DNA from 3 places in the Fictibacillus sp. B-59209 genome. Region 2 is predicted to be linked to each of the others. Evidence: predicted binding sites of a transcription regulator. Region 2 holds the regulator's gene; each other region holds the start of a gene.
What was found. The regulator CtsR, encoded in region 2, represses protease genes until heat stress. The targets are predictions, from matches to a motif close to ATGGTCAATAAAGGTCAAACA.
Positions count from the first base shown of each region.

Region 1: P4361_RS17040 (ATP-dependent Clp protease ATP-binding subunit) is a predicted target of CtsR. The motif match lies at 2,224-2,244, and genes of this name have one in related genera.
Region 3: clpP (ATP-dependent Clp endopeptidase proteolytic subunit ClpP) is a predicted target of CtsR. The motif match lies at 2,128-2,148, and genes of this name have one in related genera.

Region 1 covers NZ_JARMMC010000020.1:120,070-124,341, reverse strand. Annotated here, with positions in the region: gene P4361_RS17050 (FAD-binding oxidoreductase) at 35-1,411, opposite strand; gene P4361_RS17045 (BsuPI-related putative proteinase inhibitor) at 1,543-2,055, shown strand; gene P4361_RS17040 (ATP-dependent Clp protease ATP-binding subunit) at 2,323-4,272, shown strand, end outside.
Region 2 covers NZ_JARMMC010000022.1:56,853-61,380, forward strand. Annotated here, with positions in the region: gene clpC (ATP-dependent protease ATP-binding subunit ClpC) at 1-1,263, opposite strand, end outside; gene P4361_RS19200 (protein arginine kinase) at 1,289-2,356, opposite strand; gene P4361_RS19205 (UvrB/UvrC motif-containing protein) at 2,360-2,896, opposite strand; gene P4361_RS19210 (CtsR family transcriptional regulator) at 2,933-3,403, opposite strand; rRNA gene rrf (5S ribosomal RNA) at 3,958-4,073, opposite strand; rRNA gene rrf (5S ribosomal RNA) at 4,461-4,528, opposite strand, start outside.
Region 3 covers NZ_JARMMC010000007.1:40,803-45,330, forward strand. Annotated here, with positions in the region: gene whiA (DNA-binding protein WhiA) at 1-822, shown strand, start outside; gene P4361_RS05160 (HPr family phosphocarrier protein) at 863-1,120, shown strand; gene clpP (ATP-dependent Clp endopeptidase proteolytic subunit ClpP) at 1,475-2,074, opposite strand; gene yvfG (protein YvfG) at 2,286-2,498, opposite strand; gene cspD (cold-shock protein CspD) at 2,772-2,972, shown strand; gene rpoN (RNA polymerase factor sigma-54) at 3,123-4,439, shown strand.

The DNA.
Region 1 (4,272 bases), on a different contig from region 2:
TTACCCTGTCCGCATTCTCCTTAATCTGCTGTTTTTAAAATAAAACCTTCCCCGGATTTAAAATATGGCGGGGGTCGAACTGTTCTTTGATCATTTTCATCAATGGCAGGGTGTCGGCATGCTCCTGCTGCAAATATTTCATCTTGCCGATTCCGATTCCATGTTCACCGGTACAGCTTCCTCTTTTAGAAAGGGCATACTCGACAATCATCTCATTAATACGATTGGCTTTTTGTGTTTCTTCTTCGCTGCTCTTATCAAACATGAGAATAGAATGGAAATTCCCATCACCGACATGTCCGAGAACTCCGCCGTGCAGACCTTCCCTTTCTATCAGTTCACGGGCGTAAACCACAGCGCCTGTTAATTCAGATAAGGGCACACACACATCTGTCAGCATCATCTCTCTTCCAGGAAACCCATGCTTAAATGCATAGGCAAGGTGATGTCTTGCTTCCCAAAGCTTTGCCTTCTTTATAGAATCTGTTTCGAATATCAGATCTTCAGAACCGTTAGCTGACAACAGTTCTTCAGCAAAGGCAACATCCTGCTGCATACCGGATGGGTTACCATGAAACTCCAGGAAAAGAGTGGGCTTTTCGGGATAGGAGGTTTCACTGTGCTGATTGACCTGCCTGATGGAATATTCATCAACAAGCTCTACACGGGCTAGTGAGTTTCCTGAGGAAAGAAGAGATATTGCGCCATCTACCGCCGCTTTAACACTAGGGAAAACCGCTCTTCCAGCAACAGTAGCTTCAGGAATGCCATAGACTTTGAGTGTAAGTTCAGTAAATACACCTAACGTGCCTTCCGAACCGACAAAAAGACTTGTCAAATGATACCCGGATGATGATTTTGCGGCGAGCCCGCCTGTATGGATAATCGAGCCGTCTGCAAGGACGACTTCCAGATCTCTGACTTGAGGCCGCATGATTCCATACCGCACGCTAGTCGTACCGCTCGCATTCGTTGCTGCCATCCCGCCTAACGTAGCATCTGCTCCTGGGTCAACAGGGAAAAACAAACCGTACTTTTTTAATGCCTGATTCAATTGTGTACGCGTTACCCCCGGCTGCACCCTGACTAGGAAATCCTCTTCACGCACTTCCAAGATCTTGTTCATATTCTGGAAATTAATAGAGATGCCGCCCTGGAGTGGAATGCAGTGACCTTCAAGACTTGAACCTGCTCCAAAAGGAACAACAGGAATCTGGTGTTCGCTGGCGTATTGTAATATAGAAGAAACTTCGGAAGCTGAATCAGGAAAAACCACCACTTCCGGAAGTACAGGTGAATGATGGGACTCATCTTTGCTGTGCTGCTGAAGGATCGTCTCGTTGCTTGTTGCACGTTTTTCATCGGTAAGTTTTTTCATTTCTATAAGCAAATCTTCATGTAGTACTGGCATGTAAAAATCCTCCCTTGGGTGTATGTTGAATAATCTCTCTTAAGGGTACTTATAGATGTAGACATAAAAATCCTTTTTTTATTCTGGTAAAATAACAAAAATCAGCCAAGACTATGTGTGAGGTGATGACATTGAAAAGCTGGCTGCTTATATTGGGGTTTATCATCGTTTTAGCCGGATGCGGCACAACGGAAAAGAATGAGGCTAAGAAGGGAGAACCAGTCATGGGAGACGGAAACAAGCAGGAACAGAAAAAAGACGATCCTGAAAGAAACAATGGCGGAGGAATTGTTGCAGGCGCCATCGAGCCTAAACTTTCGATTCTCGAGCAAAAAGCTGGGAGCGCGCTATTGCGCTATGAACTGAAAAATCAGACAGAGCAAGTCAAAATATTTGAATTCACAAGCGGTAAGAAATTTGACTACATTGTGAAAAATAAAGAGGGCAAAAAAGTTTATCAATACTCAGATGACCATATGTTTACTCAAGCTCTTTCGAAGATCACTTTAAAACAAGGAGAAACCTATACACAGGACATCATAGTCAAAAATTTGCCAGCCGGAACATATACGATTGAAATCTGGCTCACGGCAATAGATGAGGATAACGATTACAGACAGAAGCAAACATTTGAGATTAAATAGTGAAGAACCCGCTCATGAAGCGGGCTTTTTTATTGGGTTGTGGTCTCCGATTCATAAAAAAAACAGATCATTTGATTTTCGGGAACAAGAAGTGTAAGGTACTAGAAACCAAAGATAATGATACACACTTAAAATAAGCAAGTATAAATTATTTGAGCAAAAACCTTGAAAGTCAAAGAAGGTCAAAGTATAATAAAGCCATAAGGTCAAAGATAGTCAAAGTCAGACAAAACAAATGACCTATTACAATGAAGGAGGAAATGCTTTATGCGATGTGAACAATGTAAAGTGAATCCTGCGACTATTCATATGAATGTTTCTTTTAATCAACACAAACAACAATTAACGCTTTGTACAGATTGCTACCATAAAGTAACACAATCCATGAACACTGCAGGAGGTATAAATCCTATGAATCAATTCTCATCCTTTGACGAATTCTTTAAACAAATGATGAGCGGCGGAATGAATTCAGGTATTTCCAGCGAGCAGCAGTCTCCTAAGACCCAGCAGGGTGGCGGAGGAGGATTCCTGGATCAATTCGGGCGCAATATAAGCCATGCAGCGAAAGCAGGCTTGGTCGACCCAGTGATCGGCAGGGAAGAAGAAATCAGCCGTGTCATTGAGATTTTGAATCGCCGAAATAAAAACAACCCTGTTCTCATCGGGGAACCAGGGGTAGGTAAAACAGCCATTGCAGAAGGTCTTGCATTAAAAATTGCAGAAGGCTCTGTGCCGGCTAAACTTTTATCTAAAGAAGTCTATTTGCTGGATGTGGCATCTCTTGTTGCTGATACAGGAATCCGCGGCCAGTTTGAAGAACGGATGAAGCAGCTGATCGCTGAACTTCAAAAACGCAAGAACGTCATTCTTTTCATCGATGAAATTCATCAGATTGTCGGTGCCGGGTCTGCGGAAGGATCTATGGATGCGGGTAACATTCTAAAACCTGCTCTAGCACGAGGAGAGCTTCAAGTTGTTGGGGCAACCACACTGAAAGAATACCGCAAAATTGAAAAGGATGCCGCGCTTGAACGCCGTTTTCAACCAGTAATCGTTAATGAACCTACGCCAGAAAAAGCGTATGAAATCTTAAAAGGACTAGCTCCAAAATATGAACAATATCATGAAGTAAGCTTTTCTGATGATGTTCTAAAAGCATGTGTAAATCTTTCTCACCGCTATATTCAAGACCGATTCCTTCCAGATAAAGCGATCGATCTCATGGATGAGGCAGGTTCAAAAATCAATCTGCTGCACTCAGGAAGTGAAACTTCTTCTATTGAAGAACGATTAGAAGAAATTTCTAAGGAAAAAGAAAAAGCAGCATTGAGCGAAAATTATGAGCTTGCAGCCAAACTTCGCCAGGAAGAACTTCAGCTTCAGGAAAAACTGACCGAAAACGAACCAAAAATGAAAACAGAGGTTTCATTGGAAGATATTCAAAAAATCGTTGAACAGAAAACAGGAATCCCTGTAAGGAAGCTTCAAGCGGACGAACAGGCAAAAATGAAAGATCTTGCGAAAAACTTATCCCAAAAAGTCATCGGACAAAAAGAAGCGGTGGATAAAGTATCAAAAGCCATCCGCCGAAGCCGTGCAGGCCTTAAAGCCAAAAGCCGTCCAATTGGATCCTTCTTGTTTGTCGGTCCGACTGGGGTAGGTAAAACAGAGCTTACGAAGTCGCTTGCAGAAGAACTGTTCGGTGATAAGGAAGCCATGATTCGCCTCGATATGAGTGAGTACATGGAAAAACATGCCGTGTCCAAGCTGATCGGTTCACCTCCAGGCTATGTCGGCCATGATGAAGCAGGACAGCTGACAGAACTGGTGCGCCGCAAGCCTTATAGCATCATCCTGCTCGATGAAATTGAAAAAGCTCATCCGGACGTCCAGCACATGTTCCTTCAAATTCTTGAAGATGGACGCCTCACTGACAGCCAGGGCCGTACGGTAAGTTTTAAGGATACAGTCATTATCATGACGAGCAATGCTGGTTCTGGAATTAAACAAACGAAGAAATTAGGATTTACAAACGAGGTGGCTGAAGTTCAAAAAGAAACAAGCATTCTCGATGCGATCGGTTCTTACTTTAAGCCAGAATTCCTTAACCGTTTTGACAGTATTGTGCAATTCCAGTCACTTAAAGAAGAAGATCTTGTTCAAATCGTAGACCTTATGCTTACAGAATTGAAAGCAAACCTGGTTGAACAAGGC
Region 2 (4,528 bases):
TTCAAGCTTCAGTTCAAGCTCTTTTAGGTTTGGCGGTGCAGTATAGGAACGCAGTCTCACTTTGGAAGCTGCCTCGTCGATCAGGTCAATCGCTTTATCCGGTAGGAAGCGATCGGAAATGTAACGATCAGACAGCGTTACGGCTGCTTCGATGGCATCATCTGTAATGGTGACACGGTGATGCGCTTCATAACGATCGCGGAGACCTTGCAAAATCTGTGTACTTTCATCTTTTGTCGGCTCATTTACTGTGATTGGCTGGAAGCGGCGTTCAAGCGCTGCATCCTTTTCAATATATTTTCGGTACTCATCCAGTGTGGTCGCTCCGATACATTGAAGCTCACCGCGGGCAAGGGCCGGTTTAAGAATATTCGATGCATCGATGGCGCCTTCTGCTCCGCCTGCTCCAATCAATGTGTGCAGCTCATCGATAAATAGAATGATGTTCCCCGCCTGGCGGATCTCATCCATGACTTTCTTGAGACGGTCTTCAAATTCACCGCGATACTTGGTACCGGCAACGACCGTTCCCATATCGAGTGTCATGACCCTTTTATCACGAAGCGTTTCCGGAACTTCATTATTGATGATCTGCTGAGCAAGACCTTCTGCAATCGCCGTTTTACCAACACCCGGCTCACCGATGAGGACTGGGTTGTTCTTCGTTCTGCGGCTCAGTACCTCAATGACCCTTTGAATCTCTTTAGAACGGCCGATGACTGGATCAAGGCTTCCATCCTTCGCAATCGCCGTCAGATCTCTTGCAAGGCTGTCAAGTGTCGGTGTGTTCGCGTTCGTAGAAGAACCCCGGTGATTGGATGATGCCTCATTGCTTCCAAGAAGCTGAAGCACCTGCTGGCGAGCCTTATTCAAGCTCACTCCGAGATTATTCAGTACACGGGCTGCCACTCCTTCACCCTCACGGATCAGTCCTAGCAGGATGTGCTCCGTGCCCACGTAAGAATGTCCCAGTTTACGGGCTTCATCCATGGATAGTTCAATAACCTTTTTTGCTCTTGGAGTGTAATGGATGGTTTGCACGGATTCCTGGCCGCGTCCAATTAAGGTTTCTACTTCTTTTTGGATCTTTTCAGGTCCAAGACCAAGAACGTGAAGCGCCTTAGCGGCAATTCCTTCACCCTCACGGATCAAGCCAAGCAGAATGTGCTCGGTGCCAACATTATTATGGCCTAAACGGATTGCTTCTTCCTGTGCCAGCGCAAGTACCTTTTGAGCTCGTTCTGTAAATCGACCAAACATCATAATCATTCACACTCCCATTCAAATTTTAAGCTTCTTCAAGTTTGATTCTTTCCCTTATTAGCGTTGCCCTACGGATATCACGCTCATCAGGATTCAACATTTCATTGGCATATTGCTGCAAAAAGCCCGGTTGTGTAAGTATCATTAATTCATTTAATATGGATCGGGAAATTCCTTCAACAATTCCAAGGTCTATTCCCAGCCTGACGTCGGATAGGCACTGTGCAGCTTCCTTCGATTGGATGATCCGGCTGTTCGCCAGAACTCCATACGACCTGAAGATCCGGTCTTCAAGCTGGATTTTCAAACCGTCCTGCAGAGTTTTTCTTGCTGTTCTCTCTTGCTGAATAAGCTGAAGGACGACACCCCGCAAATCCTCCACAATATCTTCTTCTGATTTTCCAAGGGTTATCTGGTTGGAGATTTGAAAAACATTGCCCTGAGCTTCCGTTCCTTCCCCATATATCCCACGGACTACGAGACCCAGCTGGTTGATTGCCGGTATAATACGGCTGATTTGTTTCGTTAAGACCAGAGCTGGCAGATGCATCATAACAGAAGCACGCAATCCTGTTCCAACATTCGTCGGGCAGCTGGTCAGGTAGCCTCGTTCCTCATCAAACGCATAATCCACCTTTTGTTCGATCCAGTCATCCAATTCAGCTGCGAGGGTTAAAGCCTCATTCAGCTGGAAACCCGAAAAAAGGCACTGGATCCGGAGATGGTCTTCTTCATTGACCATGATGCTCACAGACTCATCATGATTAAGCATCACTGCACCAAACTTTGATTGTTCTGCAAGATGAGGGCTGATTAAGTGCTTCTCTACCAATACCCTTTTTGCGAGAGGTTTTAGCTGATCGAGATGAAGAATTTCAAACTCTCCGAAATTCCCGCAGCTATTTTCCTTACAAGCCCCCGCTAATGTCTGAATAACAGCCTCTGATTCCTCCTTGGAAGCCAGATCTGGAAAATTATATTTTTCGAGGTTTCGGGCCAGCCGGATTCTACTGCTTAACACAATATCTGAATCAGGTCCTTCTTTTTTCATCCAGGGACTGATAGCTTCACTTATAAAATGTTCAAGTGACATGCTCTATTCCCCCTTTTCCCGGTGCTTTTGCTTTTCCAAAAGCCGAATTTGATCACGTGTCTCTGCCGCTTTCTCAAATTCCTCATTTAAAATATACTGCTGCATCGCTTGCTTTAATTTTTCCAATTCGCGTTTTTCTTGAAGCCCGCTGCCAATCCGTTTCGGAATTTTCCCGGCATGTCTTGTATTCCCGCCATGCACCCTCTTTAAAATAGGGTCCAGCTTCGAATCAAAAACTTCGTAGCAATGGCTGCAGCCAAATCTGCCGGATTTGGCAAACTGATTGTAGGTCATGCCGCACTGAGGGCAAGCCTGGACCGACTGTTGAGAAAGTCCTGGAGAAGCCGTTCCCGAAATGGAAGGATCTCCATAAAGCAATCCAGAGAGCAGCTGATGAATAGAGAAAGTATTCGACCCCGGAAGGAATTCTCCTTTTTCTTTTGCACAATGCTCACAAATATGGAATTCTGTTTTCTTGCCGTTTACAATCTTCGTAAAATGTAAAGTGGCAGGCCGCTCATTGCATTCCTGGCAGAACATTTTTTTCCCCTCCCTATTAATAAATGTGATACATCGTTATCTGGTTCTAAATTTTAATGTCCGAATCATTGCTTTTAATAATTCAGCTCTTAATTGATCACGTTCAGGAAGGTCTAACACGTGTAAAACAGAGCGATCTGTCACGCTTAGCATAATCCTCGCCTCGCGTTCGGATACGATCTGCTCATCAAGCAACCGCAAAATAACATTCTCCGCATTTCCTTGTGAAATACGATCATTGATAAGAAGCAGCAGCTGATCAATAAGGTCGACATAATTCTCTGTTTTGACTTTAATGATTCGAATGTATCCCCCGCCGCCCCGTTTACTCTCTACAACAAAGCCTTTTTCCACCGTAAAACGGGTGTTGATGACATAATTAATTTGGGAAGGGACACACTGGAACTTTTCAGCAATATCCGTACGCTTGATTTCAATGAACGTCTCATTTGATCCCGCGATGACCTGCTTTAAATATGCTTCAATGATGTCTGAGATATTTTTCAACCTGCTCCCCTCCCCTCTGACTTTGACTATCTTTGACTATACAATTATATTATAGACGCTTTTTCAGGGTTTATGCAACTAATGTATACTTTTCTCATGATTGGGGGACTAGGTGTTTCTATCACAGTATTACCCGATATTTTTGGGATTAATCGTAACAATTGAAGACTTTTCAGTGTCGAAAACAGACAACACTTTACAGAGCCTGGGCTCAAGGAAGTTTTAGATTTCAAAAGTTTTGTGCGGTGTTTGGGTTTTGTTGAGAAAGGGACTAATTGAGGTTTTTTAATTTCCTTTTTTGTACGATTGGAGGGCTGCGGGGCGGAATAAGAGTGATCTAGACGGTCTGCCCTTGGGTGATTTGGGAGTGTTACTTGTGGGTTTGTACGGTTTACATGCGGCTTCGGCCCTTTTACGTGCGACTTTGAAGGGTTTACATGCGGGAATGGAGACTTTACGTGCGACTTTTCAGCCTTTACATGCCAAACCCATCATTGTCAAAAAAAGAACATACAAAAAAGCACTGCTGGATAATCCAACAGTGCTTCATTCGTGCCTGGCAACGTCCTACTCTTACAGGGGGAAGCCCCCAACTACCATCGGCGCTTAAGAGTTAACTTCCGTGTTCGGTATGGGAACGGGTGTGACCTCTTCGCTATGGCTAACCACCGAATTTCCTTTGCTCCGAGCCCACCCTAAGCAGCGAGATGCAGACCACCTTATTTGGTTGATCCCTCGATGGTTTAATGAAAAATAGAACAAGTAATTAGTTGTTTGTATAGGCTTCATTCTTTCGTATTCTCTTTGAAAATCATCTTTTTGTGGCTAATGGATAAGGTTTTGAAGGTTCTACTTTGTTGTTCGGGATCGTTACTTGCGGGTTTGGTGGGTTTACTTGCGGCTTTGGCCCTTTTACGTGCGACTTTGAAGGGTTTACATGCGGGAATGGAGACTTTACGTGCGACTTTTCAGCCTTTACATGCCAAACCCATCATTGTCAAAAAAAAGAACATACAAAAAAGCACTGCTGGAATCAATCCAACGGTGCTTCGTTGATGCCTGGCAACGTCCTACTCTTACAGGGGGAAGCCCCCAACTACCATCGGCGCTGAAGAGCTTAACTTC
Region 3 (4,528 bases), on a different contig from region 2:
ATCGTTCTGGATATTCCAACTGAGAATGCCGCCATTGCCCGCCTTATCTATACATTGATCAAGAGAGTGTATTCCTTTCATGTGGAACTCCTGGTCCGTAAAAAAATGAGGCTGAAGAAAAACAACGTGTACATCGTCAGGCTCACTCAGGAAGCAAGAGCTCTTCTAGAGGATTTAAATATCATAGATGAAACCTTCACGTTCAACAGGGGGATCGCAGAAAACATTCAAAAGAATTCCTGCTGCCGCCGATCATACATGAGAGGTGCTTTTCTTGCCGGAGGATCTATCAATCATCCGGAAACGAGTTACCATCTTGAGATTTTTTCAATGTATGAGGAACATACAGCAGCCCTGTGCGAGCTGATGAACACCTTTGATCTAAAGGCAAAAATGCTTGAACGCAAAAAAGGATACATTATTTATTTGAAAGACGGGGAAAAGATATCTGAGTTCCTTACTTTAGTTGGAGCGCACAACGCTATGCTCTATTTTGAGGACGTCAGGATCTTGAAGGATATGAGAAACTCCGTCAACCGCCTCGTAAACTGCGAAACCGCCAATTTGAACAAAACAGTGGGTGCAGCAATGAGGCAGGTCGAGAATATCAAATTTATTGAAAACCAGGTTGGTCTCGAAGTTCTTCCTGACAAACTCCGCGAGATCGCTGAACTCCGCGTCGCCCATCAGGAAATTACCCTGAAAGAGCTAGGTGAGATGGTTTCTTCAGGCGCAGTAAGCAAATCGGGCGTCAACCACAGGCTTCGGAAAATTGATGAAATCGCTGACAAAATTCGGTTAGGACAACCCATTTCGAAATAAAAACAAAACTACACACTAATCTTTAAAAGGAGGAACAGCAATGATCGAGAAGAAGGTAACTGTTCAATTGAAAACCGGATTGCAAGCCCGTCCGGCTGCCTTATTTGTGCAGGAAGCGAACCGTTACAACTCTGAAGTATTTGTAGAAAAAGACGGAAAAAGAGTCAATGCAAAAAGTATTATGGGAATCATGAGCCTGGCCATCGGATCTGGCGTCGATATTACCATTTCTGTTAGCGGACATGATGAAGAAGAAGCGATCAAGGGGCTTGAAGCCTTCATTACGGAGCAGAACTAGGTTTTATTGAAGAAAATAGAAGAAGTAAAAGGGCAAAAGCGGATTCGATATGATCCTATCATCATCGAAGAGCTTTTGCCCTGTTTTTTGTGTTGTTATGGGGCGTTTTGCCGCATGTAGGGTTCGCAGATTGCCGGTTACTGGCCAAACACATATTATGTAAACTGTCTTCCATTGCTTGAAAGCCCGGATACCGAAGAAGCTTTACCGTTTTGTCCGGGCAAACATCGCCAATATTAAAATTACGATGACGATGACTCCGATGGAAACGAGGACATTGTATAGATTCATGATCATCTCCCCAAAATAAAAGCCGCTCGTAAAAAGATGAGCGGCTTTCTTGTTTTCATTTCATTAAATGTTTTTAGGATCTTCTACGGAAGAGATGACACGGTCAACAAGTCCGTATTTTACAGCATCCTCAGCTAGCATGAAGTTGTCACGGTCTGTATCGCGCTCGATTACTTCAAGAGGCTGGCCTGTTTTTTCAGAAAGAATTTTGTTAAGCTGTTCGCGCATTTGGATGATACGGCGAGCATGAATTTCAATGTCTGTTGCCTGTCCGCGTGTTCCGCCTAGAGGCTGGTGAATCATAACCTCAGAGTTTGGAAGTACATAGCGTTTTCCTTTTTCACCGGCTGCAAGCAAGAATGCTCCCATGGAAGCCGCCATACCGATGCAGATCGTGGAAACGTTAGGCTTGATGAAGTTCATCGTATCATAAATCGCCATACCTGCTGTGATGGATCCGCCAGGACTGTTTATGTAAAGGGAGATATCCTTTTCAGGGTCCTCGGCAGCAAGAAAGAGCAGCTGAGCTACGATAGAGTTGGATACATTGTCATCAATGCCGCTTCCAAGCATGATAATACGGTCTTTTAACAGACGGGAGTAAATATCATATGCACGTTCGCCACGGTTCGTTTGTTCAATAACTGTAGGAATTAAATTCATGAATAATCCTCCTTTTATGGTGTGTTTTCATGTGTTACTGACATCATACAAAAAAGGTCAAAAAAGGTCAAACGAAAAGCTTCTTTGTTAATAATTCTATGTAGAGGCTTCACAATCCTTTATTTAACAATATGTTTAGACTATCATCATCATTCCCGCGACACCAGGTTTTAAACGTATGGCACGTCAAAAGTTTTATAGTTAAAGAGGATCAGCTATTCTTTACATTTGTATAAGCTGTTTCGAGATTTCGGATCCGGCGGACGATTTCTGCGTTTTTGTTGAGATGGTCATTGATGAGGGTTCCGACAATGGATCGGTAATAGGCATTCATTGCGTGCGATTTCGTAAACACGTCTTTGTTCCGTTCGATGTATTGTTTGAAATTTTCTTCAAAAAAAGCCACTGAAAATTGTTCAGCCATGGTTGCAGCACTCCTTCGTTTCAACTGTTTATATAGTATCAGATTCCGGTGCCAGGCACCAAAACAGAAAATTATATTCTTGGTGCCAGGCACCAAGAATAAATTAAGCGCCTTGTTTTGACAATTGGAAATTACCATGATATAGTGGTGCTGACCATATACGTGTTATTATGACTGGATGTAAACAATATGTGTTTTCTTTTAGTTTTTGTAGCATTGTCACATGGTTCCAATTTTTAAAGCGCTTTAACGCGCCGACAGGAGGATATACCCATGCAAAACGGGAAAGTAAAATGGTTCAACGCAGAAAAAGGATTCGGTTTCATCGAAGTTGAAGGTGGAGACGATGTATTCGTACACTTTTCTGCTATCCAATCTGAAGGTTTCAAATCTTTAGACGAAGGTCAAGAAGTATCTTTTGAAATCGTTGATGGTGCTCGCGGACCTCAAGCTGCTAACGTTACTAAACTTTAATAGCGTGATAAAAGGGCCAGTAATGGTCCTTTTTTTTGTGCCCAAAAATCGCAAACTCCAGCAGTGTTAACCTGATGGAAGGAACTTCAAATCTTTTTCAGTGTTGCCTGCTGACATTCTATAGTATCATAGTAACAGGAGGGATTTATAATGGAGCTGGGATTATTTCAACAACAAAATTTAAGTCTTGTCATGACTGCAGAGCTTCGCCAGGCCATTGCCATCCTGCAATATCCTTGCTATGAACTTTCTCAATTTTTACAAGAACAAGCGGTAGAAAATCCCCTCATTGAGTTGGCGGATTCGCCAGTCTTTTTTAATACCGATAAAAAGAAAGCGCTTCAAAAAAGTAAAACAACGCAAGATGCGGATGTGATCGGGATGATGCAGCCTGCTGAAGAAACCATGCACGACCGCCTGCTTCATCAAGCGTTAGCCATACCTGCATCAGATGAGATTGCAGCTGTTGTCCGCTATCTCATCTTAAATATAGACCAGGCCGGATACCTGGATATAACGGAAGATGAGATTAAACAGCGTTTCGGAATCAGCACCGAAAGATATGAAGAAGCCATAGATTGGCTTCATCAGCTGGAGCCGGCAGGCATTGGAGCCCGTAACCTTAGGGAATGTCTTCTACTGCAATTGAAATCGCTTGGCATGGAGGATGATCTGTCCTACCTTATCGCTGATACTCACCTTGATCAGCTCGCAGACCGAAAAATTAAGCAGATTGCTGCTGCTCTTGGAACGGATGTACAGGCTGTAGAACAGGCTGCCGACTTTATTCTGACTCTTGATCCGAAGCCGGGGCAAAAACTGTCCAGCCACAGTGAACTGGGATACTTGTATCCAGACCTTTCCGTCTTTGAAGATAATGGAACGTACAAACTCGCCATCAACGATCATTTCACGCCCAAAGTGCAGCTGAATGAAAGCTATGCTCATTTATTAAAATCAAAGGCCAGCGGTGCTGCACAGTACTTGCAGGAACATTATCAAAAGCTTCAATGGCTGCAGAAGAGCCTTGAACAAAGAAAGAACACGCTCATCATGATCGCCAAAGAGATCGTCTCAGTTCAGCAGAACTTTTTAAAAAGGGGCCCTGAACATCTCATTCCGATTACCTTAAGGGAAGTAGCTGAACGGATCGGCATGCACGAATCAACAGTCAGCCGGGCGGTTAAAAACAAGGTCATTCAAACACCGAAAGGCGCATTCGAACTGAAATATTTTTTTACAGCAAAAATCGAAACGGTAAACGGAGAGAACGCTTCTGCACAAACCGCCAAGCTTGCCATAAGAAAAGTAATTGAAGCAGAAGATAAAGCAAAGCCGCTGTCTGATCAGGCGATTGCCGAAATGCTTGCCAGCGAAAAGGGCTTGAGCATCTCAAGGCGTACGGTCGCCAAGTACAGAGAGGAGCTGAACATCGCTTCCTCTTCCAAGCGGAAAAGATATTCCTGACATCCGAGAGTAGAAGCGATGCTTCACTATTGCCCTTCAACACAAAAAGCGTGTTGCGGGGCAATAGTTCCAGCGCTTGTCGGACCTAA